DNA from 2 places in the Streptomyces sp. NPDC002181 genome. Region 2 is predicted to be linked to the other one. Evidence: riboswitches for the same ligand, from Rfam matches in the RefSeq annotation. Region 2 holds a riboswitch; the other holds the start of a gene.

Region 1 (10,771 bases), on a different contig from region 2:
GGAGCCCGTGGCGAGCTGCTGGGTGGTGGAGGAGTTGCCGAGGTTGCCGCCGGCGACCCCGCTGCCGAGGATCTCGCCGGCGGCGGCGTTGGACGAGACGCCCGCACCGGCTCCGTTGTCGGCCTGGGCCGTACCCGTGAAGAGCAGGGCGGCGAAGGGGAGCGCTGCGACAGCCGCCAGGACTCGGATGCTGCGGTTGCTTGCCATGATGAAGTCCTCCAGTACGCAAAAAGGCTGCGGTCCAAGGCGGTTGGCCGACCGCCGGGGGTGTGGCCGCGACGTCACGTGATCACCATGGCGCATGTGATCATCGAGAGACCAGCCCGGGGAGGAGGGTTCGCCCTCACGCGTGATCAACTCCGGGCAAACCTCAATTGGCCTGCGAATTCACCAAGTTGTGGAACGCCGGAGGGGCCCGGCGCACCGCGCCGGGCCCCTCCTTCGTCATGCGTGCCGGATCAGCATTCGATGACGTTGACCGCCAGGCCGCCGCGGGCGGTTTCCTTGTACTTGACCTTCATGTCGGCGCCGGTCTCCTTCATGGTCTTGATGACCTTGTCGAGGGACACCTTGTGGGAGCCGTCGCCGCGCATGGCCATCTTGGCCGCGGTGACGGCCTTGACCGCCGCCATGCCGTTGCGCTCGATGCACGGGATCTGGACGAGGCCGCCGACCGGGTCGCAGGTGAGGCCCAGGTTGTGCTCCATGCCGATCTCGGCCGCGTTCTCCACCTGCTCCGGGGTGCAGCCCAGGACCTCGGCGAGGGCGCCCGCCGCCATCGAGCAGGCCGAGCCGACCTCGCCCTGGCAGCCGACCTCGGCGCCGGAGATCGAGGCGTTCTCCTTGAAGAGCAGGCCGATCGCGCCGGCCGCCAGCAGGAAGCGGACCACGCCCTCCTCGTCGGCGCCGGGCACGAAGTTCATGTAGTAGTGCAGGACCGCCGGGATGATGCCCGCGGCGCCGTTGGTCGGAGCGGTGACCACCCGGCCGCCGGCCGCGTTCTCCTCGTTCACGGCCATCGCGTAGAGGGTGATCCACTCCATCGACAGCGCCTGCGGGTCGCCCTCGGAGCGGAGCTTGCGGGCGGTGTTCGCGGCCCGGCGGCGGACCTTCAGGCCGCCCGGCAGGATGCCCTCGCGCGACATGCCGCGCGCGACGCACGCCTGCATGACCCGCCAGATCTCCAGCAGACCCTCGCGGATCTCCTCCTCCGTGCGCCAGGCCTTCTCGTTCTCCAGCATCATCGCGGAGATCGACAGGCCGCTCTCGCGGGCCATCCGCAGCATCTCGTCGCCGCTGCGGAAGGGGTACTTCAGCACCGTGTCGTCGAGCTTGATCCGGTCCTCGCCGACCGCGTCCTCGTCGACGACGAAGCCGCCGCCGACCGAGTAGTACGTCTTCTCCAGCAGCGGGGCGCCGGCGGCGTCGTACGCGAAGAGCGTCATGCCGTTCGCGTGGTACGGCAGGGACCGGCGGCGGTGCAGGATCAGCTGGCTCGGCTCGTCGAAGGCGATCTCGTGCGCCTCCCCTATCTCGGTGCCGAGCAGGCGCAGGCGGCCCGTCCTGCGGATGCGCTCCACCTCGTCGTCGGCGCTCTCCACGTTCACCGAGCGGGGGGAGTGGCCCTCCAGGCCCAGGAGCACCGCCTTGGGCGTGCCGTGGCCGTGGCCGGTCGCGCCGAGGGAGCCGTAGAGCTCCGCCCGGACCGCCGCGGTCTGGGCGAGCACGCCGTCCTTCTTCAGCCGGGTCACGAACATGCGGGCGGCCCGCATCGGGCCGACCGTGTGGGAGGAGGAGGGGCCGATGCCGATGGAGAAGAGGTCGAAGACGGAGATGGCCACGGTGGCGGACTCCCTTGTCTGCTCGTGGGTGGAGGGGCAGGCGGGGTGGATCGTATCGAGGGGGGATTGTTCGGATTTTGTCCGACAGTCGAGCTTAACGTGGCAAGGTGAACGTTTCGCCTGCCGGCGATGGTGGCCGGAAGGCGCTCGGGTATGGCTCGTGTCACACAGGAAGGGCCCGGCCCTGTGTGACACCAGGCCGGGCCCTCCCAAGCCGTCGCTAGAGCGTCGGGTACAGCGGGAACTTCGCGGCGAGCGCGGAGACGCGCGCCTTCAGGTCCTCGCTGTCGTACGCGGGCTTGAGCGCCTGCGCGATGATCTCGGCGACCTCGGTGAAGGCCTCGGCGTCGAAACCGCGGGTGGCCAGGGCCGGCGTGCCGATCCGCAGACCCGAGGTGACCATCGGCGGCCGCGGGTCGTTCGGGATCGCGTTCCGGTTGACCGTGATGCCGACCTCGTGGAGGCGGTCCTCGGCCTGCTGGCCGTCCAGCTCGGAGTTGCGCAGGTCGACCAGGACCAGGTGCACGTCGGTGCCCCCGGTGAGGACGTCCACGCCCACGGCCTTGACGTCGTCCTGGACCAGGCGGGCGGCGAGGATCTTCGCACCCTCCAGGGTGCGCTCCTGGCGCTCCTTGAACTCGGGCGAGGCCGCCACCTTGAAGGAGACCGCCTTGGCGGCGATCACGTGCTCCAGCGGACCGCCCTGCTGACCCGGGAAGACCGCGGAGTTGATCTTCTTGGCCAGCTCCTGCGTCGACAGGATGACACCGCCGCGCGGACCGCCGAGGGTCTTGTGCGTGGTGGTGGTGACGACGTGGGCGTGCGGCACCGGGTTCGGGTGCAGGCCCGCGGCCACCAGGCCGGCGAAGTGCGCCATGTCGACCATCAGGTACGCGCCGACCTCGTCCGCGATGCGGCGGAAGGCGGCGAAGTCCAGCTGGCGCGGGTAGGCGGACCAGCCGGCGACGATCAGCTGCGGCTTGGACTCCTTGGCGAGGCGCTCGACCTCGGCCATGTCGACCTGGCCGTCCTCGCCGACGTGGTACGGGACCACGTTGTAGAGCTTGCCGGAGAAGTTGATCTTCATGCCGTGGGTCAGGTGACCGCCGTGGGCCAGGTTCAGGCCCATGATCGTGTCGCCGGGCTTCAGCAGCGCGAACATCGCGGCGGCGTTCGCCTGCGCACCGGAGTGCGGCTGGACGTTCGCGGCCTCGGCGCCGAAGAGCTCCTTGATGCGGTCGATCGCGATCTGCTCGACCACGTCGACGTGCTCGCAGCCGCCGTAGTAGCGGCGGCCCGGGTAGCCCTCGGCGTACTTGTTGGTCAGGACCGAGCCCTGGGCCTCCATGACGGCGACCGGAGCGAAGTTCTCCGACGCGATCATTTCCAGGGTGGACTGCTGGCGGGCGAGCTCGGCGTCGACGGCGGCGGCGACGTCGGGGTCGAGCTCGTGGAGGGGGGTGTTCAGAACGGACATCAGGTTCCCCTGGGACTCAGTTGTCGGAGTGGGTGAGCGCGGCGTACTCGTCGGCCGTCAGCGCGTCCTTCGGCTCCTCCGAGAGGCGCACCTTGAACAGCCAGCCACCCTCGAACGGAGCGGTGTTCACCAGGGCCGGGTCGTCCACCACGTCCTGGTTGGACTCGACGATCTCACCGGAGACGGGGGAGTACAGGTCGCTGACCGACTTGGTCGACTCCAGCTCGCCGCAGGTCTCGCCCTCGGTCACGGTGTCGCCGACCGCGGGGAGCTGGGCGTAGACGACGTCACCGAGCGCGTTGGCCGCGAACTCCGTGATGCCGACCGTCGCGACGCCGTCCACGGCGTCCGACAGCCACTCGTGCTCCTTGGTGTAACGCAGCTGCTGGGGGTTGCTCATGACCTGATTCTCCTGGATGCGGGGGAGTGGATACGAACAGTGGTCTTGCGGAGTGAGACGGCCGGTACGGCGTACGGGCGCTACTTCTGCCGCTTGTAGAAGGGCAGGGCCACGACCTCGTACGGCTCATGCGTACCGCGAATGTCCACGCCGACGCCGGAGGTGCCGGGCGCGGCGTGCGCCGCGTCCACGTACGCCATCGCGATCGGCTTGCCCAGCGTCGGGGACGGGGCGCCCGAGGTGACCTCGCCGATCACCTGGCCGCCGGCCACGACCGGGAACCCGGCGCGCGGGACGCGGCGGCCCTCGGCGATCAGGCCGACCAGCTTGCGCGGCGCCTTGGAGGCGGAGCGCTCGGCGGCGGCCTCCAGCGCGGCGCGGCCGACGAAGTCGCCCTCCTTCTCGAACTTCACGACCCGGCCCAGCCCCGCGTCGAACGGGGTGAGGGAGGTGGTCAGCTCGTGCCCGTACAGCGGCATGCCCGCCTCCAGGCGCAGGGTGTCGCGGCAGGACAGGCCGGCCGGGACCAGGCCGACGCCCTCGCCGGCCTTGGTGAGGGCCTCCCACAGCTGTACGGCGTGCTCGGGGGCGACGAACAGCTCGAAGCCGTCCTCGCCGGTGTAGCCCGTACGCGCGATCAGGGCGGGCACGCCCGCGACCGTGCCCGGCAGGCCGGCGTAGTACTTCAGCCCGTCGAGGTCGGCGTCGGTGAGGGAGGCGAGGATGCCGGGGGACTCCGGGCCCTGGACGGCGATCAGCGCGTACGCGTCGCGGTCGTCGCGGACCGCGGTGTCGAAGCCGGCGGCGCGCTCGGTCAGGGCGTCCAGGACGACCTGGGCGTTGGAGGCGTTCGCGACGACCATGTACTCGGTCTCGCCGAGGCGGTAGACGATCAGGTCGTCGACGATCCCGCCGTCCTCCCGGCAGATGTGCGTGTAGCGGGCGCGGCCGACACCGACGGTGGAGATGTTGCCCACCAGCGCGTAATCCAGGGCCTTGACGGCCTCCGGGCCGGTCAGCGTGATCTCGCCCATGTGGGAGAGGTCGAAGAGGCCGGCCTTGGTGCGCACGGCGTTGTGCTCGTCGCGCTCACTGGCGTACCGCAGGGGCATGTCCCAGCCCGCGAAATCGGTCATGGTCGCACCGAGAGAACGGTGCAGCGCGTCGAGGGCGGTCAGGCGGGGGGCAGTGCTCATGGGTGTGGCTCCCGGGTCCCAGGGCATGACATGACGAGGACGATCCTCCCCATCTGTCATCGGAACCTGAGAGGTTCGCCGAGAGTTCCCGGTCGGACCCGGGGAACGTCGACTTGCACCTTGGGTGGAGCGCACGCGGATGCCGTCGCGGGGGACGGCGGCGCGGCTCGCTTTTCAGATCTGCCTCATCCACGCGGTACGGGGCCTGAGAGATTCAAGGGAGGTACTTGCTCCTTCGGCGCCCGGGCACCGCCTCGCGGCGTGCCGGGACTCTCCCGCGCGGATTCAAGCGGCCGGTATGCAGTTGGTCCAGATGGCGCACATCATTGCACGCCGTCCGGGCGATCGGGCGTTCGGGCCCGGAAGAACGTACGGAAGGGGCGCGCCGGGATGGCGGACCGGTGGTGACGGACCGGTGACGCATCCGGGACGAGACCGGGAAACACGACCGGAACCGGGGCTCCCGGATTACCGTCTCTTTACACTCAGTGGGCATGGGGCCCCTGCGGGGCCCGGATGGGGGAGGCGATCACCGTGCGGAGATTCGGAGTGCTGGCGTCGACCGGGACGGGGTCCGTGGGGGTGCCGGCGGCCCGGCGGGCGCGCGCCGAGGGGGCTCCCGTACGCGACCTGCGCGGCCGGGGCGCGCACGGACCGCGGTGGCTCGGCTTCGCGGAAGGGGACATCGTCGTCGTGTCCGGCCTGCCGGGCGGCGGCAAGAGCACGCTGATCAAGCGGGCCGCCGAGGGCGGAGGCATCGACTCCCAGGACGTGCGCGAGCGCTGGGAGCGGCGGATGCCGAAGGCGGTGCCGTACGGGGTGTACCGGCCGCTCGTCCGCCTCGCCCACTACTGGGGGCTCTGGCGGACCCTGCGCTCCGGCGCCTCGGCGGTGGTCCACGACTGCGGAACGCAGTCCTGGGTGCGCGGCCTGCTGGCGGCGGCCGCGCGGCGGCGGGGCCGGGCGCTGCACCTGCTCCTGCTGGACACCAGCCCGCAGGAGGCGCTGGCGGGGCAGGAGGCGCGCGGGCGCGGGGTGTCGGCGTACGCCTTCGCCCGCCACCGCAGCGCGGTGGCCCGGCTGCTGCGCGAGGCGGAATCGGGCCGCCTCCCGGCCGGGTGCACCTCGGCGGTCCTGCTGGACCGCGGCTCGGCCGCGTCGGTGACCCGCATAGCCTTCCGCCGGGACCCCGCCTGATCCGCGGGACACTCCCCGGCCCCCCGGTGTCCGGTGCCGCCCGAGCCGTTAACCTCGGGCGACGGCAGGGGCGACAACCACAGCGGAGGCGTAGATGCAGGGCGGCGGCTGGCCGGACAACGAGCTGGAGCAGGTGCTCGGGGCGGCGCTCGGGCAGGCGGACGCCGGGGCCCGGATCGTCGAGGTGCTCGGGCGCAGCCGGCTCTGGGTGCCGCTGCCCGGCGGCACCGCCCCTGACGCGGCCGGCGCGCTCACGCTGCCCACCATGGAGATCAACGGGGCGCCGTACGTACCCGTCTACAGCTCCGAGGCCCAGTTCCGCGCCTGCGCCGGCCCCTCCATGGACTTCGCCGTGGCCCCCGCCGTCGAGTTCGCCCGCGGCCTGCCCCCGCAGCTCGGCATCGCCGTGAACCCCGAGGGCGCCGTCGGCGTCCCGCTGCCCCCGCCCGCCGTCGCCGAGCTCTGCCGCACCGGCCGGACCCCCCTCGACGGCCCCGCCACCGGTGGCCGCGTCCGGCTCTACGAGCCCGACTGGCAGGAGGACCCGGTGGACTTCCTGACCGCCGCGGCCGAGGAGTTCCGCGCCGCCGGCGTGGTCGCCGCCGCCCACCGCTGCCTGGCCAGCGTCGAGGGCGGGGCACCGGAGCTCTACATCGGTGTCCGGCTGCTGGGATGGGAGCCCGGGATGCGGAACGCCCCGATGGACGCCCTCGGCCGGGCCCTGGCCCGCGTCGCGCCGCCCTGGCCCGTGCAGTTGATCCTCCTCGACGCCGCGCAGGACCCGGTGGTCGACTTCATCGCCGAGCGCGTACGCCCCTTCTACCTCGCGTAGCGCCGCTTAAGCTGGGTGCCGATACGGGTGGACGGGCGGACGAAGAGGGGTACCGGGTGAGTGCGTCAGGCACGGCCGCGGCCGGGCAGGTCGAGCACATGATGCGCCAGGTGACGCCCGGGCGCTTCGAGAGCTACGAGTCGCTTCTGCACGCCCTGGCCGAGGGCCGGCTGTGGATGCTGCTCTGGCAGGGCCAGCCGGGTTCCCCGGACGCCCAGTACGGCGGCATGGAGGTCGAGGGCCTCGGGTACGCGCCCTGCGTGACCTCCCCCCAGGAGCTGGCCGCCAGCGGCTGGAGCCGGGGCTACGAGGTGGTCACCGGCCGGGACATCGCCCGCGCCCTCTACCCGGACCGCTGGGGCCTGTGGCTCAACCCGCACGCCCAGGGCGGCGGCCTCGGCATCCCCTGGGCCGACCTGCGCCGCATCGCCACCGGCCTCGACCGGATGCCGGCGGGCCCGCTGCGGCTGTCCGAGCCCGCCCTGGAGCTCCCGCAGTTCTACGGTCTGCTGACCCAGCACGCGCACCGCACCCCCGCCGTGCGCTCGCTGCGCCGCGCCTGGGTGCAGCCCTCGCTGGGCTCGCCGTACCTCGCGGTCGGGCTCGACCTGTACGACGCCTCCGCGCCCGCGCTGGAATCCGTACGGGAGATGATGCGCCAGTCGGTCGGCGCGGTGCCCGAGGGCGTGCCGGTGTGCACGGTGGCGCTGGCGGACGAGCACGACCCCGTCGCGATGTGGCTGCGCGCCCAGACCCGCCCCTTCTACGACCGCGAGGGCCAGGCTCCGGCGTACTGAGCAGGCCCGGTCCACGGACCGGGACGACCGTATCGAGCCAACCGAAGGCCGCGGGGAACGAGCGTTCCCCGCGGCCTTCGGCTTGTCCGGATTTCGCCGCCCTTGTGGGTCCAAAACGCATGGTCCTACCGCGAGTTGGGCGCCATGTCCGATTGCGTACCGAACGGACGGGCTTGATCCGCTCAGGCGAGAGCGAAGTCCGGATAACGGGAACCCGGCCCTCACATCACGGTTGCGCATCCATTCATCTGCGGGTCTGGCGGCTGATCGCGGCGCCGATGAAGACTCCCCACCCAAGAGCCGGTCAAGCCTCAAAGGCCCGGTTCGGCAAATGATTTTTTGCTTGTGGCTTTGCACGGCACTTCCCGCAATTCCTGCACCTCACGCGCGTCCTGCGCAGCACCACGCACTCCGAGCGCCACTCCGCACCAACGCCGCCACAGCGGCGGGCATGGGCCGGCAACCCGTCGGCCGAGAGGGGTCCCCACCACGATGACGGCACCACTGCATGACGCGAGCGCGGAAGCACCCGCACCCGTGTCCGTAGCCGACGTCCCAGCCAAGGCCATCGAAGGCCGCTCGCCCGGCCGCATCGCCTGGATGCGGCTCAAGCGCGACAAGGTCGCGCTGACCGGCGGCGTGGTCGTGATCTTCCTGATCCTGGTGGCGGTCTTCGCGCCGCAGATCGTGAGCCTGCTGGGCCACCCGCCCAACGAGTTCCACGAGGACCTGATCGACCCGGACCTCGGCACACCGCTCGGCTCCTTCGGCGGCATGAGCTCCGACTTCCTGCTCGGCGTCGAACCCACCAACGGGCGCGACGTGTTCAGCCGGATCGTCTACGGCGCCCGCATCTCCCTGGTCGTCGCCTTCCTGTCGGCCTTCGTGTCGGTCACCATCGGCAGCCTCCTCGGCGCACTCGCCGGGTTCATAGGCGGCTGGGTCGACGGCATCATCAGCCGCATCATGGACCTGCTGCTCGCCTTCCCGCAGCTGCTGTTCACCATCGCACTGGTCTCCGTCGTCCCCAACTCCCTCTGGGGGTTCTCGGGTTCGGGCGTCCGGATGGGCGTACTGATCGTCGTGATCGGCTTCTTCGGCTGGCCGTACATCGGGCGCATCGTCCGCGGCCAGACGATCTCCCTGCGGGAGCGCGAGTACGTCGAGGCGGCGCGCAGCCTCGGCGCCGGGCGCGGCTACATCCTCATCAAAGAGCTGCTGCCCAACCTGGTCGCGCCGATCCTCGTCTACTCGACGCTGCTCATCCCGACCAACATCCTGACGGAGGCGGCCCTCAGCTTCCTCGGCGCCGGCGTCAAACCGCCCACCGCCTCCTGGGGAAAGATGCTCTCCGACGCCATCCCCATCTACCAGGACGACCCCGCGTACATGGTGGTCCCCGGTATCACGATCTTCATCACCGTCCTGGCGTTCAACCTCTTCGGGGACGGGCTGCGCGACGCACTCGACCCCAAGGGCAGCTGAACCGCTTCAACGATTCACCCACCAATGGAGGTTGGACCAACGTGATCCGCAGAAAGCAGGCATTCGCGATCACCGCCGTGATCGCCGCCCTGTCCTTGACCGCCGCGTGCGGTGGCAGTGACGGCGACACGAAGACCGAGGGCAAGGGCGGCGCCGCCTTCAACGCCGCCACCACCGGCATGGTGAACCCCTCGGACGCCAAGGGCGGGGAGCTCAAGCTCTGGTCGCCGCAGGACGTCGACTACCTCGACCCGGCGCGTGCCTACTACGGCTTCGTGTGGGACATCCAGCGCCTCTACGTGCGTCAGCTGCTCGCGTACGACAGCAAGCCGGGCAAGGACGGCAGCAAGCTCGTCCCGGACCTCGCCGAGGCCCTGCCGGTCCTGAGCAACGAGGGCAAGACGTACACCCTCAAGATCAAGGACGGCGTCAAGTTCGAGGACGGCACGCCGATCACCTCGAAGGACTTCAAGTACGGCATCGAGCGCGTCTTCGCGCAGGACGTGCTGTCCGGCGGTCCCACCTACCTGATCGACATCCTCGACCAGGGGCAGAAGTACCCCGGCCCGTACAAGGACACCGACGCCAACAAGATGGGCCTGAAGTCCGTCGAGACGCCGGACGACAAGACGATCGTCTTCAACCTGGCGAGCGCGAACTCCGACTTCAGCTACCTGCTGGCGATGCCGTCCTCCTCGCCGGTCCCGCAGGCCAAGGACACGGGCGCCACGTACACCAACAAGCCCGTCTCCACCGGCCCGTACAAGGTCGAGAGCTTCACCGCGAGCAAGGGCGCGACCTTCGTCCGCAACGAGAACTGGGACCCGAAGACCGACACGATCCGCAAGGGTCTGCCGGACAAGGTCTCCTTCACGGTGACCACCAACCCGGACGACATGGACGCGCGTCTGCTGTCGGGCGACATCGACCTCGCCATCGACGGCACGGGCATGCAGCAGGCCGGCAAGAACAAGGTCCTCAAGGACGCGAAGCTGAAGGCCAACGCGGACAACCCGTTCACGGGCTACATCCGCTACTTCGCCTTCCCGACCACGGTCGCGCCGTTCGACAACATCGAGTGCCGCAAGGCCGTCATCTACGCGGCCGACCCGAAGTCCCTGCAGACCGCCCGCGGCGGCCCGACCAGCGGTGACCTCGGCGCGAACATGCTGCCGCCCGGCATCCCCGGTGCCGACAAGGGCTACGACCCCTTCAGCCTGACCAAGGGCGAGCCGCAGGAGGCCAAGGCCAAGGAGGCCCTCAAGGCCTGTGGCAAGCCGGACGGGTTCGAGACCACCATCGCGGTGCGCAACAACCGCGCCCCCGAGGTGAAGACGGCCGAGTCGCTCCAGGCCTCGCTCGCCAAGGTCGGCATCAAGGTCACCATCGACCAGTACGACGGCAAGCTCTCCTCCTCCGTGATCGGTTCGCCCGAGAACGTGAAGAAGAAGAACTACGGCATCATCGTGATGGGCTGGGGCGCCGACTACAACTCCGGTTCGGGCTTCCTGCAGCCGCTCGTTGACGGATCGTTCATCCAGCCCAA
Region 2 (10,771 bases):
TGCGTCATCGGCAAGAACACCGACATCATGCGGGCCGCCCGGATCGAGGACGGGGCCGTCATCGGTGACGAGTGCCTGGTGGGTGAGGAATCGATCATCCAGGGGAACGTGCGCGTCTACCCCTTCAAGACGATCGAGGCCGGTGCCTTCGTCAACACGTCGGTGATCTGGGAGTCCCGCGGTCAGGCGCATCTCTTCGGAGCCCGTGGTGTCACCGGCATCCTGAACGTGGAGATCACCCCCGAGCTGGTGGTCCGGCTGGCCGGTGCGTACGCGACGACCCTGAAGAAGGGTGCGACGGTCACCACGGCCCGTGACCACTCCCGTGGCGCGAGAGCGCTCAAGCGGGCGGTGATCTCGGCGCTGCAGGCCAGCGCGATCAACGTGCGCGACCTGGAGAACGTACCGCTGCCCGTGGCGCGGCAGCAGACGGCCCGCGGTACGGCGGGCGGGATCGTGGTCCGCACCTCGCCCGGAGTGCCGGACTCCGTCGACATCATGTTCCTCGACGAGCGGGGAGCCGACCTCTCGCTACAGCAGCAGCGCAAGCTGGACCGGGTGTACGCGCGCCAGGAGTACCGGCGTGCGTTCCCGGGCGAGATCGGCGACCTCCAGTTCCCGGGCAGCGTCTTCGACGCCTATACGGGTTCGCTGCTGCGGCGGGTGGACACGAGCGGCATCGCCGATTCCGGGCTCAAGGTGGTCGTGGACGCGTCCAACGGCAGCGCCGGGCTCGTCCTGCCCAGCCTGTTGGGCCGCCTCGAAGTGGACGCGCTGACGATCAATCCCGGGCTCGACGAGTCCCGGCCGACGGAGACGGCGGAGTCCCGGCGGGCCGGGCTGGTGCGGCTCGGGGAGATCGTGGCCTCGGCGCGGGCCGCCTTCGGAGTGCGCTTCGACCCGGTGGGCGAGCGGATCTCCCTGGTCGACGAGCGCGGGCGGATCATCGAGGACGACAGGGCCCTGCTGGTACTGCTCGACCTGGTGGCCGCGGAGAAGCGCAGCGGCAAGGTGGCGCTGCCGGTGACCACGACCCGGATCGCCGAGCAGGTGGCGGCGTACCACGGCACGCAGGTGGAGTGGACGACGACCTCGCCCGACGACCTGACGCGCGTGGGCCGGGCGGAGAACACGATCTTCGGCGGAGACGGGCGGGGCGGCTACATCGTTCCCGAGTTCAGCAGCGTCTTCGACGGATCGGCCGCGTTCGTCCAGCTGATCGGACTGGTGGCGCGGACGCAGCTCACGCTGAGCCAGATCGATGCGCGCATACCGCGAGCCCATGTACTCAAGCGGGACGTGCCGACCCCGTGGGCGGTGAAGGGGCTCGTCATGCGGCGGGTCGTGGAGGCGGCCGGGGACCGGCAGGTGGACACCACCGACGGTGTGCGGGTCGTCGAGGCCGACGGCCGGTGGGCGCTGGTCCTGCCGGACCCGGCGGAGGCGGTCACGCACCTGTGGGCCGAGGGTCCCGACGACGCGTCCGCCCAGGCGCTGCTGGACGAATGGGCGGCCGTGGTGGACGGCGCCGGGCACTGAGCCCCGGCGGCTGACGGAACGGAGCGGTCCGGTGGGCAGGACGCGGAGGGTGTTGCTCCCTGTCCGCCGGACGGGCGCATTCGGTACGGGCGGTGCCGACATGCGACGATGAGCGGCATGTCGCAGCCGCCCCACAACCGGAGTTCGGCGCCGGCGCCGCCCGCGCGCCCGGACGCGTCCATGTCGCTGCTGACGCACGTGATGGACCACAGTCTCGACGAGGGCTACGCGGAAGCGTCGGCCCGGCGCGTGGCGGACGGCACGGCAGGCCTGCCGCGCAACCTGAAGGCCAAGCTGGCGCTCGCCGCCGGACTGGTGCTCGCCGCGATGGTCGTCACGCTGGGTGCGGCCCAGGCGCGGATAGCGGCGCCGGTGCTGGCCAAGGAGCGGCAGGAGCTGATCGACCGGGTGCAGCGGGCCGACGAGCACGCGGACGGCCTGGAGCGGGACATCGAGCGGCTGCGGGAGAACGTCGCGAGCCGCCAGCGCGAGGCGCTCAAGCAGCACGGCGGGGACCAGGGGCAGCTGGTGGCGCTGCTGTCCGGTGCCACGGAGGTCCAGGGGCCGGGTCTGAAGCTGGTCGTGGACGATGCGAAGGGCTCCTCCTCGGGCGGTGGCGGCAAGCCGCGCGAGAACGCCGGGTTCTCGGACACCGGCCGGCTGCGGGACCGGGACATGCAGAAGATCGTCAACGGGCTGTGGCAGTCCGGGGCCGAGGCCATCTCGATCAACGGGCAGCGGCTGACGGCGCTGTCGGCGATCCGCGCCGCGGGCGACGCGATACTGGTCGACAACAGGCCGCTGGTGCCGCCGTACGAAGTGCTGGCGGTGGGGGACAAGAAGCGGCTCGGCACGGCGTTCCAGGACTCCGCGGACGGCCAGTACCTGCACGCCCTGCAGGAGAACTACGGCATCCGCGCCACCTTGACCCCGGCGGACGGGCTGCGGCTGCCGGCCGCGTCGAGCCTGACCGTACGTACAGCTACAGCAGAAGAGCCGAAGAAGGGTGCATCGTGATCGCGGTACTGGGCCTGGTGGCCGGAGTGGTGGTCGGACTTCTGGTCCGGCCCGAAGTGCCGGCCGTCGTCGAGCCTTATCTGCCGATCGCCGTGGTGGCGGCGCTGGACGCGGTGTTCGGGGGGCTGCGCGCGATGCTGGACGGCATCTTCGTCGACAAGGTCTTCGTGGTGTCGTTCCTGTCGAACGTGGTCGTCGCGGCGCTGATCGTCTTCCTCGGAGACAAGCTGGGCGTCGGTTCGCAGCTGTCCACCGGTGTGGTCGTGGTCCTGGGCATCCGCATCTTCTCCAACGCCGCGGCCATCCGCCGGCACGTGTTCCGGGCGTGAGGCCGATGAATACGAACGACAACCCTCCCGAGGAGCCGATGGGCTCGGAGCTGCCGCCCCAGGACGAGCCGGCGCGGCCCGCCGGGCCCGCGGCGGGCGGCGCGGAGGCGCAGCCCGGGAAGCCCGGTGCGCCGGAGCCCGGCGCGCCCGCGCAGACCGGTCGGCGGCGGCTGGCGGAGGCGGTGTGGCCGCCGCGCGTGAGCCGGGCCCAACTGATCGTCGCGCTGCTCCTGTTCGTGCTCGGGCTGGGCCTGGCGATCCAGGTGCGCTCCAACAGCGACTCCAGCGCCCTGCGCGGGGCCCGTCAGGAGGACCTCGTACGGATCCTCGACGAGCTCGACGGGCGGACCAAGCGCCTGGAGGACGAGAAGCAGCGGCTGGAGGACCAGCGCAAGGAGCTGGAGAGCAGCTCGAACCAGGCCGAGGAGGCGCGTCGGCAGACGGTCGAGAAGGAACGCCAACTCGGGATCCTGGCCGGTACGGTGGCGGCCCAGGGGCCGGGCATCGTCTTGAAGATCACCGATCCCACGGGCCAGGTGCAGTCGGACCAGCTGCTGGACACCCTCCAGGAGCTGCGGGCGGCCGGGGCCGAGGCGATCCAGGTCAACGGTGTGCGGGTCGTGGCGAGCTCTTTCTTCTCGGACGAGGGAGGCGGGATCGGGATCGACGGTAAGAAGATCACACAGCCTTATGAGTTCAAGGTGATCGGCAAGCCGCAGGACCTGGAGCCCGCCCTGAACATCCCCGGCGGTGTCGTGCAGACGCTGGAGAAGGAACAGGCCACCGTCGCCGTCACACGACCGGCGAAGATCGTTGTGGACGCCTTGCGGGCTGCGAAGCAGCCTGACTACGCTCGGTCGTCATCGTCGTGACGCGGGACGGAGCGCGGACGGGCTCACGCGGGCTGATGCCTGCGGGGGGTCGGCGCACTGAAGTCGTGCCGCGTGGTGGAAACTGTCTGGTGGTTACGGACGTTGTGAGAATGTCCGGGTCGGCAGGTTGTGCATTCGGAGTTCGTCCTGCCCCACGGGCGGGTCTGTTTCGTTCAAGGGGAATCGCCCGTGAAGTTGTTTGAGAAGTTGTTCGGCAAGAAGAACCGCGAGGAAAGCGGTGCGGCCAAGCACCGCGCGGGGCAGGGAGAGGTGGAAGGGCAGGGCGACCGGCCGCTCTTCCGCGACGAGGTCGCCGGCGCGGGGGATGTTTCGGGCGCGCCGGGCGCGTCGTCTGTTGACCCTGCCGGTTCCGGGCGCATAGGTTTCGGTGAACCATCAACCTCAAGTTCGGGTGGAGGGTTTGCCCCCGACCCGTATGCCACCAACGCCTCCGCGGGGCAGCCGCGGCGCGAGGAGCCGTCCATGTCGGCCGAGCAGGTTTGCAGCAGGTGCGGACACCGCAGCGATGCGGCCAGCCGGTTCTGCTCCAACTGCGGCGCGCCGCTGCGGGCGGGTCTGACGCCGGAACGTGCCTCGGAGACCACGTCCACCATCTCGATCTCGGGGCTTGAGGCCTACGAGGCCGAGGTGTCGGGACAGCAGCACGTGTCGTCCTCGCTGTCCCCCGAGGCCCAGGCCGCGGTGGAAGCTCTGCCTCCGGGTTCCGCTCTGCTCATCGTGCGGCGCGGCCCCAACTCCGGCAGCCGCTTCCTGCTGGACGGCGAGCTGACCACGGCGGGCCGGCACCCGCAGAGCGACATCTTCCTGGACGACGTGACGGTCTCCCGGCGGCATGTCGAGTTCCGCAGGAGCCAGGACGGCGGCTTCACCGTCGCCGACGTCGGCAGCCTCAACGGCACGTACGTGAACCGCGAGCCGATCGACTCCGTCGCCCTGCACAATGGCGACGAGGTGCAGATCGGCAAGTACCGGCTGGTCTTCTACGCGAGCCTGCGGGGCATCTGATCCTGCCCCTGAGCTGCGCCCGGGGGGACTCCCGCCCGGGCTCCGCCTGGGGGACCCGCACCTCCGGACTCCGTCCGGGGGACACCCCCAGAGGGAAGGTCCCATGCTGCGCATCCCCACCGGCGGTGCCCCGAAGAGCGGCACCGCCGGCAGCGCCGGCCCGGCCGGGCGGCTGGTGAGCATCGGCACGGTGCTCACGCGGCTGCGCGACGAGTTCCCCGAAGTCACGATCTCGAAGATCCGCTTCCTGGAGGCGGAGGGGCTCGTGGAGCCCCGGCGCACACCTTCCGGATATCGCAAGTTCAGCACCGAGGACGTCGAGCGGCTGGCCCGGATCCTGCGGTTGCAGCGGGACCACTACCTGCCGTTGAAGGTCATCCGCGAGCAGCTCGACGCCCTCGCCCGCGGCGAGCAGATCCGTATCCCCGCGCCCACCGCGCAGGGGGATCCCGTCGACCCCGCGAGCCCCTGCGCCGTTTACGGCGAGGTGGGCCGGGAGCGGGCCGCCGCGGCCCGGGTGGGGCGCGCCGAGCTGCTCGCCGCCGCCGAGGTGGACGAGGCCCAGCTCGCCGAGTGGGAGTCGTACGGGCTGATCGGCGAGGCCCCGGGCGGCGGATTCGACGCCGAGGCGGTCACCGTGGCCCGCCTGGTGGCGGATCTGGGCCGCTTCGGGCTGGAACCGCGCCACCTGCGGGCCATGAAGGCCGCCGCGGACCGAGAGGCGGGTCTGGTGGAACAGGTCGTGGCACCGCTGCGCCGCCACCGCAACCCGCAGACGAGGGCGCATGCGGAGGCCACCTTGAAAGAGCTCGCAGGGCTCTCCGTACGGCTCCACGAGGCCTTGGTGCAGACCGCTCTCGGGGTCCGTCTGCACTGACCTCGGCGATCTCCGAGGGGGCCCGACTACCCAAACCTGCCGGGCAGGTCCTAGGGTTGCTGTGTGAACGAGCTCGACGTTGTGGGTGTCCGGGTGGAAATGCCCTCCAACCAACCGATCGTGCTCCTGCGTGAAGTGGGAGGCGACCGGTACCTCCCCATCTGGATCGGACCAGGGGAGGCGACCGCCATTGCCTTCGCGCAGCAGGGCATGGCCCCCGCCCGTCCGCTGACGCACGACCTGTTCAAGGACGTGCTGGAGGCGATCGGCGAGGAGCTCACCCAGGTCCGGATCACGGATCTGCGGGAGGGCGTCTTCTACGCGGAGCTTGTCTTCGCCAGCGGGGTCGAGGTGAGCGCGCGGCCTTCCGACGCCATAGCGCTGGCCCTGCGTACCGGAACGCCGATCTACGGGAGCGACGGCGTGCTGGACGACGCCGGAATCGCCATTCCGGACGAGCAGGAGGACGAGGTCGAGAAGTTCCGCGAGTTCCTCGACCAGATCTCCCCGGAGGACTTCGGCACCGGCCCGCAGTGAGCCGCCGGCCGCTTCGGCCGTGCCCTTCACGCCGCGTGTCCACGGGGAGCATCAGCCCATTCGGATAGCCTTTCCCCGGCACAGGACACGGGAAACCACTCTCAGGGTGATTATCACTCGGCGTGCCGAGTGTGGCGATCGTTGACGCACCCCTGGTGACTGCCTACCTTCGAGGGGGCAGGTCAAGGACGGAGGGTCGGCGTGAGAGTCACGGGCGACGGTACGACCGGGGGCATCCCCGTGCGGAGTGACGGTGGGCCGTACCCGCTCCACGGCAGTGCGGCGGGATCCGCGCGCCGTCAGCCGGACAGTACGCCGGTCGCGCCGGTGGGCGCGGACCCGGCACCCGAGCAGGTCGGCTACCGGGGACCGACCGCGTGCGCCGCGGCGGGCATCACCTACCGCCAGTTGGACTACTGGGCGCGGACCGGGCTGGTGGAGCCGACGGTGCGCCCCGCGTGCGGGTCGGGGACGCAGCGCCTCTACAGCTTCCGGGACGTGGTGGTCCTCAAGATCGTCAAGCGCTTCCTGGACACCGGGGTGGCGCTGCAGAACATCCGGACCGCGGTCCAGCACCTGCGCGACCGCGGGTTCTCGGACCTGGAGCGCATGACGCTGATGAGCGACGGCGCCACCGTGTACGAGTGCACCTCGCCGGACCAGGTCGTGAGCCTGCTCCAGGGCGGGCAGGGCATTTTCGGCATCGCCGTGGGCGTGGTCTGGCGCGATGTGGAGAACGCGCTCTCTCAGCTGCACGGCGAGCGGGTCGACACCGGTGAGACGGTGGTCGGCCACAACCCGACGGACGAGCTGGCGGCGCGGCGCAACCGGGCCGGCTGAGCACGCCTTCCGGCGCGGCCCGAGGACCCGGGGCCCGGTCCCGGCCGAATGTCAGTGGCATGAGGCAGCATCGGGGCTGTGAGAGCCGCGCCGACCATCCTGCACCTGGACATGGACGCCTTCTACGCCTCCGTGGAGCAGGCGTCGAAGCCGAGCCTGCGCGGCAAGGCCGTGATCGTCGGCGGGCTCGGGCCGCGCGGAGTCGTCGCCACCGCTTCGTACGAGGCCCGGCGCTTCGGGGTGCATTCGGCGATGCCGACGGCCCAGGCGCGCCGGCTCTGCCCGAACGGCGCGTACCTGATCCCCCGCTTCCGGCTGTACCAGGCGGTCAGCGAGGTGGTCATGGGGCTGCTGCGTGAGCTGTCCCCGCTGGTGGAGCCGCTCAGCCTGGACGAGGCCTTCGTGGACCTGGAGGCGGGCGGGACCGCGTTCGACTCGAAGAGCGCCCGCGCGACGGGGGAGCGGCTGCGGGCGGACATCCGGGCCGCGACGGGCCTGAGCGGGTCCGTGGGGCTGGCGGGATCCAAGATGCTGGCCAAGGTGGCGTCCGAGGAGGCCAAGCCGGCGGGACTGCTGCTGATCGAACCGGGCACCGAGCGGGAGCTGCTCGCCCCGATGTCGGTGCGGACCCTGCCCGGGGTGGGGCCCGTCACCGGCGAGCACCTGCGGCGGGCCGGGATCACCACGGTCGGGGAGCTGGCCGAGGCCGGTGAGGACGAGCTGGTCCGGATGGTCGGGCGCTCGCACGGGGTCGGGCTGTACCGGATGGCGCTGGGACTGGACGACCGGCCGGTGGTCGCCGAGCGCGACGCGAAGTCGGTGTCGGTGGAGGACACCTTCGACGTGGACCTGCACGACCGGGTGCGGATCCGCACCGAGGTGCAGCGGCTCGCCGACCGGTGCGTGCACAGGCTGCGCGGGTCGGGGCACTCGGGGCGCACGATCGTGCTGAAGGTGCGGCGGTACGACTTCTCCACGCTGACCCGCTCCGAGACGCTGCGGGGGCCCACGGACGATCCCGCGGTGGTGCGGGAGGCCGCGGCGCGGCTGCTGGAGGGCGTGGACACCACGGGCGGGGTGCGGCTGCTGGGAGTGGGCGTGACGGGCCTGGCGGATTACACGCAGGAGGACCTGTTCGCGCAGTCGATGGCGGCGGAGGCCGCGGAGGCGGAGGCGGCGGCGGAAGCCGCGGCGGCGGCCGCCGGTGCCTCCGCAGGTGCCTCCGCCGCGGAGGCAGTCGCACGGGCCGGGGGCGTAGGGCCGGATGGTGCGCCGGAGGCCGTCGTGCCTTCGGGGTCAGCGGGGTCGGAGGGGCCTGGAGGGGCCGCCGAGGGCGCGGAGGCCGCAGGGTCGGGCGGGGAGCCCGAGGCCGCCCCGGAGCGGCGCTGGGCGGCCGGCAGCGACGTACTGCACGCCGTGTACGGGCCCGGCTGGGTGCAGGGCAGCGGGGTCGGGAGGGTGACCGTGCGCTTCGAGCAGCCCGGATCGCCACCGGGCCGGGTGCGCACCTTCCGGGTGGACGACCCCGAACTGGAGCCCTGCGATCCGCTGCCCCTCGTAGGGGAGACCGATCCGCGGCCGACGGGTCAGGGCGTGTCCTCGCCGTTCGCCAGGCGGCCGAAGTCGCGGCGGACGTCCGACGGGAGGGAGACGTCCAGCCCGTAGTGGTGGTAGAGCTGGAGTTCCTGTTCGGGGGAGAGGTGGCGGCCGACGCCGAAGTCCGGGGCGTCCTTGATGAGGGAGCGTTCGAAGGGGACCCGCAGGGTGTCGTCGACGACCTCGCTCGGCTCCAGCGGGACGAACGCGTCCCGGCTGAACAGGCCCGTCCGGACGGCGGCCCACTCGGGCACGCCCGTGGCATCGTCGAGGTACACCTCGTCGACGGTGCCGATCTTGGTTCCGTTGCGGTCGAACGCCTTGCGGCCGATCAGGCTGCGCGGATCGATGTCGGTCTGCACGGTCCCTCCATATGGTCGCAACTCCTCCGTAATGACTACAGAAGGGCATTTCCGCAGCGCGGGCCACTCGAAGCGAGGGCCAGAACCTCGCTGGTAGGCTGGGTGACGGCTGTTGACCCTGTGCGGGAGAGTCCTCCGAGTGAGTACGACGGAGGCGCCGAAGGAGCAAATCCTCCCCGGAATCTCTCAGGCATACGTACCGCACGTGACGAGGCCACTCTGGAAAGCAGGGGCGGGTACCGGGCGCGCAGTGCCGGTTCCCCTCCTCACCGACGGTGAAAGCCGGAATCCGCGGGTCACCCCCGCGACTCCGGTGAAGCTCTCAGGTTGAGATGACAGAGGGGGAGGCCGTCCGGGTGCCCGCGCCGTGGTGCCCCTCGCAGGTCGTACGACCCAGGAGGCCTCCGTACATGACCGCCAACCGCATTCCGCTCTCCCAGCTGGAGCGAGGGATCCCCTTCGAGCAGCGCCACATCGGCCCGGATGCCGAGGCGCAGGCGAAGATGCTCGCCCATGTGGGCTACGGCTCGCTGGACGAACTGACCGCCGCCGCGGTACCGGATGTGATCAAGAGCGCCGAGGCGCTGAACCTGCCCGAGGCGCGGACCGAGGCCGAGGTGCTGGCCGAGCTGCGCACGCTCGCCGACCGCAACCAGGTTCTGGCCCCGATGATCGGTCTCGGCTACTACGGGACCTTCACCCCGCCGGTGATCCTGCGCAACGTCATGGAGAACCCGGCCTGGTACACGGCGTACACGCCCTACCAGCCCGAGATCTCGCAGGGCCGCCTGGAGGCGCTCCTCAACTTCCAGACCGTCGTCGCCGACCTCACCGGCCTGCCGACCTCCGGCGCCTCCCTCCTCGACGAGGGCACCGCGGCCGCCGAGGCCATGACGCTGGCCCGCCGCGTCGGCAAGTCCAAGGGCAACATCTTCCTGGTCGACGCCGACGCGCTGCCGCAGACGATCGCCGTGATCCAGACCCGCGCCGAGCCCATCGGCATCGAGGTCGTCGTCGCCGACCTGTCCGAGGGCATCCCGGCCGAGGTCGCCGAGCGCGGTGTCTACGGCGTGCTCCTCCAGTACCCGGGCGCCTCCGGTGCCGTGCGGGACATCAAGCCGGTCATCGACCGGGCGCACGAGCTCGGCGCGATCGTCGCCGTCTCCGCCGACCTGCTCGCGCTGACCCTGCTGACCTCCCCGGGCGCGCTCGGCGCGGACATCGCCGTCGGCACCACCCAGCGCTTCGGCGTCCCGATGGGCTTCGGCGGTCCGCACGCCGGCTACATGGCCGTCCAGGACAAGCACGCCCGCTCGCTGCCGGGCCGCCTCGTCGGCGTCTCCGTGGACGCGGACGGCAACAAGGCGTACCGCCTCGCCCTGCAGACCCGTGAGCAGCACATCCGCCGCGAGAAGGCCACCAGCAACATCTGCACCGCGCAGGTGCTGCTCGCCGTCATGGCCGGCATGTACGCCGTCTACCACGGCCCGGACGGCCTGCGGACGATCGCCCGCCGTACGCACCGCTACGCGACCCTGCTCGCGGCCGGTCTGAAGGCCGGCGGGGTCGAGCTCGTGCACGGCTCGTACTTCGACACCGTCACCGCCCGGGTGCCCGGCAAGGCCGCCGAGGTCGTCGCCGCCGCCCGCCGGGGCGGGGTCAACCTGTTCCAGGCCGACGCCGACCACGTCTCCGTCTCCTGCGACGAGACGACGCTGCGCGCCGGGATCGAGGCCGTCTGGGCCGCCTTCGGCGTGGAGGCCGACATCGAGGCGC

The links. A riboswitch is a leader RNA that binds a small molecule or an ion and turns the genes downstream of it on or off. The one in region 2 is predicted to bind glycine.
Region 1: another riboswitch for glycine. It lies ahead of gcvT (glycine cleavage system aminomethyltransferase GcvT); the one in region 2 lies ahead of gcvP (aminomethyl-transferring glycine dehydrogenase).

What each region holds. Positions count from the first base shown of each region.
Region 1 is NZ_JBIASC010000001.1:247,265-258,035, reverse strand. Features, by position in the region: gene ACFYXV_RS01150 (hypothetical protein) at 1-207, opposite strand, end outside; gene ACFYXV_RS01145 (L-serine ammonia-lyase) at 459-1,841, opposite strand; gene glyA (serine hydroxymethyltransferase) at 2,062-3,318, opposite strand; gene gcvH (glycine cleavage system protein GcvH) at 3,335-3,718, opposite strand; gene gcvT (glycine cleavage system aminomethyltransferase GcvT) at 3,799-4,914, opposite strand; glycine riboswitch at 5,099-5,202, opposite strand; gene ACFYXV_RS01125 (AAA family ATPase) at 5,431-6,111, shown strand; gene ACFYXV_RS01120 (enhanced serine sensitivity protein SseB) at 6,206-6,943, shown strand; gene ACFYXV_RS01115 (enhanced serine sensitivity protein SseB C-terminal domain-containing protein) at 7,000-7,740, shown strand; gene ACFYXV_RS01110 (ABC transporter permease) at 8,233-9,225, shown strand; gene ACFYXV_RS01105 (ABC transporter substrate-binding protein) at 9,267-10,771, shown strand, end outside.
Region 2 is NZ_JBIASC010000015.1:1,852-12,622, forward strand. Features, by position in the region: gene ACFYXV_RS29410 (sugar phosphate nucleotidyltransferase) at 1-1,539, shown strand, start outside; gene ACFYXV_RS29415 (DUF881 domain-containing protein) at 1,648-2,556, shown strand; gene ACFYXV_RS29420 (small basic family protein) at 2,553-2,885, shown strand; gene ACFYXV_RS29425 (DUF881 domain-containing protein) at 2,924-3,757, shown strand; gene ACFYXV_RS29430 (FHA domain-containing protein) at 4,241-4,783, shown strand; gene ACFYXV_RS29435 (MerR family transcriptional regulator) at 4,887-5,660, shown strand; gene ACFYXV_RS29440 (bifunctional nuclease family protein) at 5,724-6,197, shown strand; gene ACFYXV_RS29445 (MerR family transcriptional regulator) at 6,399-7,037, shown strand; gene ACFYXV_RS29450 (DNA polymerase IV) at 7,116-8,702, shown strand; gene ACFYXV_RS29455 (PRC-barrel domain-containing protein) at 8,624-8,995, opposite strand; glycine riboswitch at 9,109-9,207, shown strand; gene gcvP (aminomethyl-transferring glycine dehydrogenase) at 9,406-10,771, shown strand, end outside.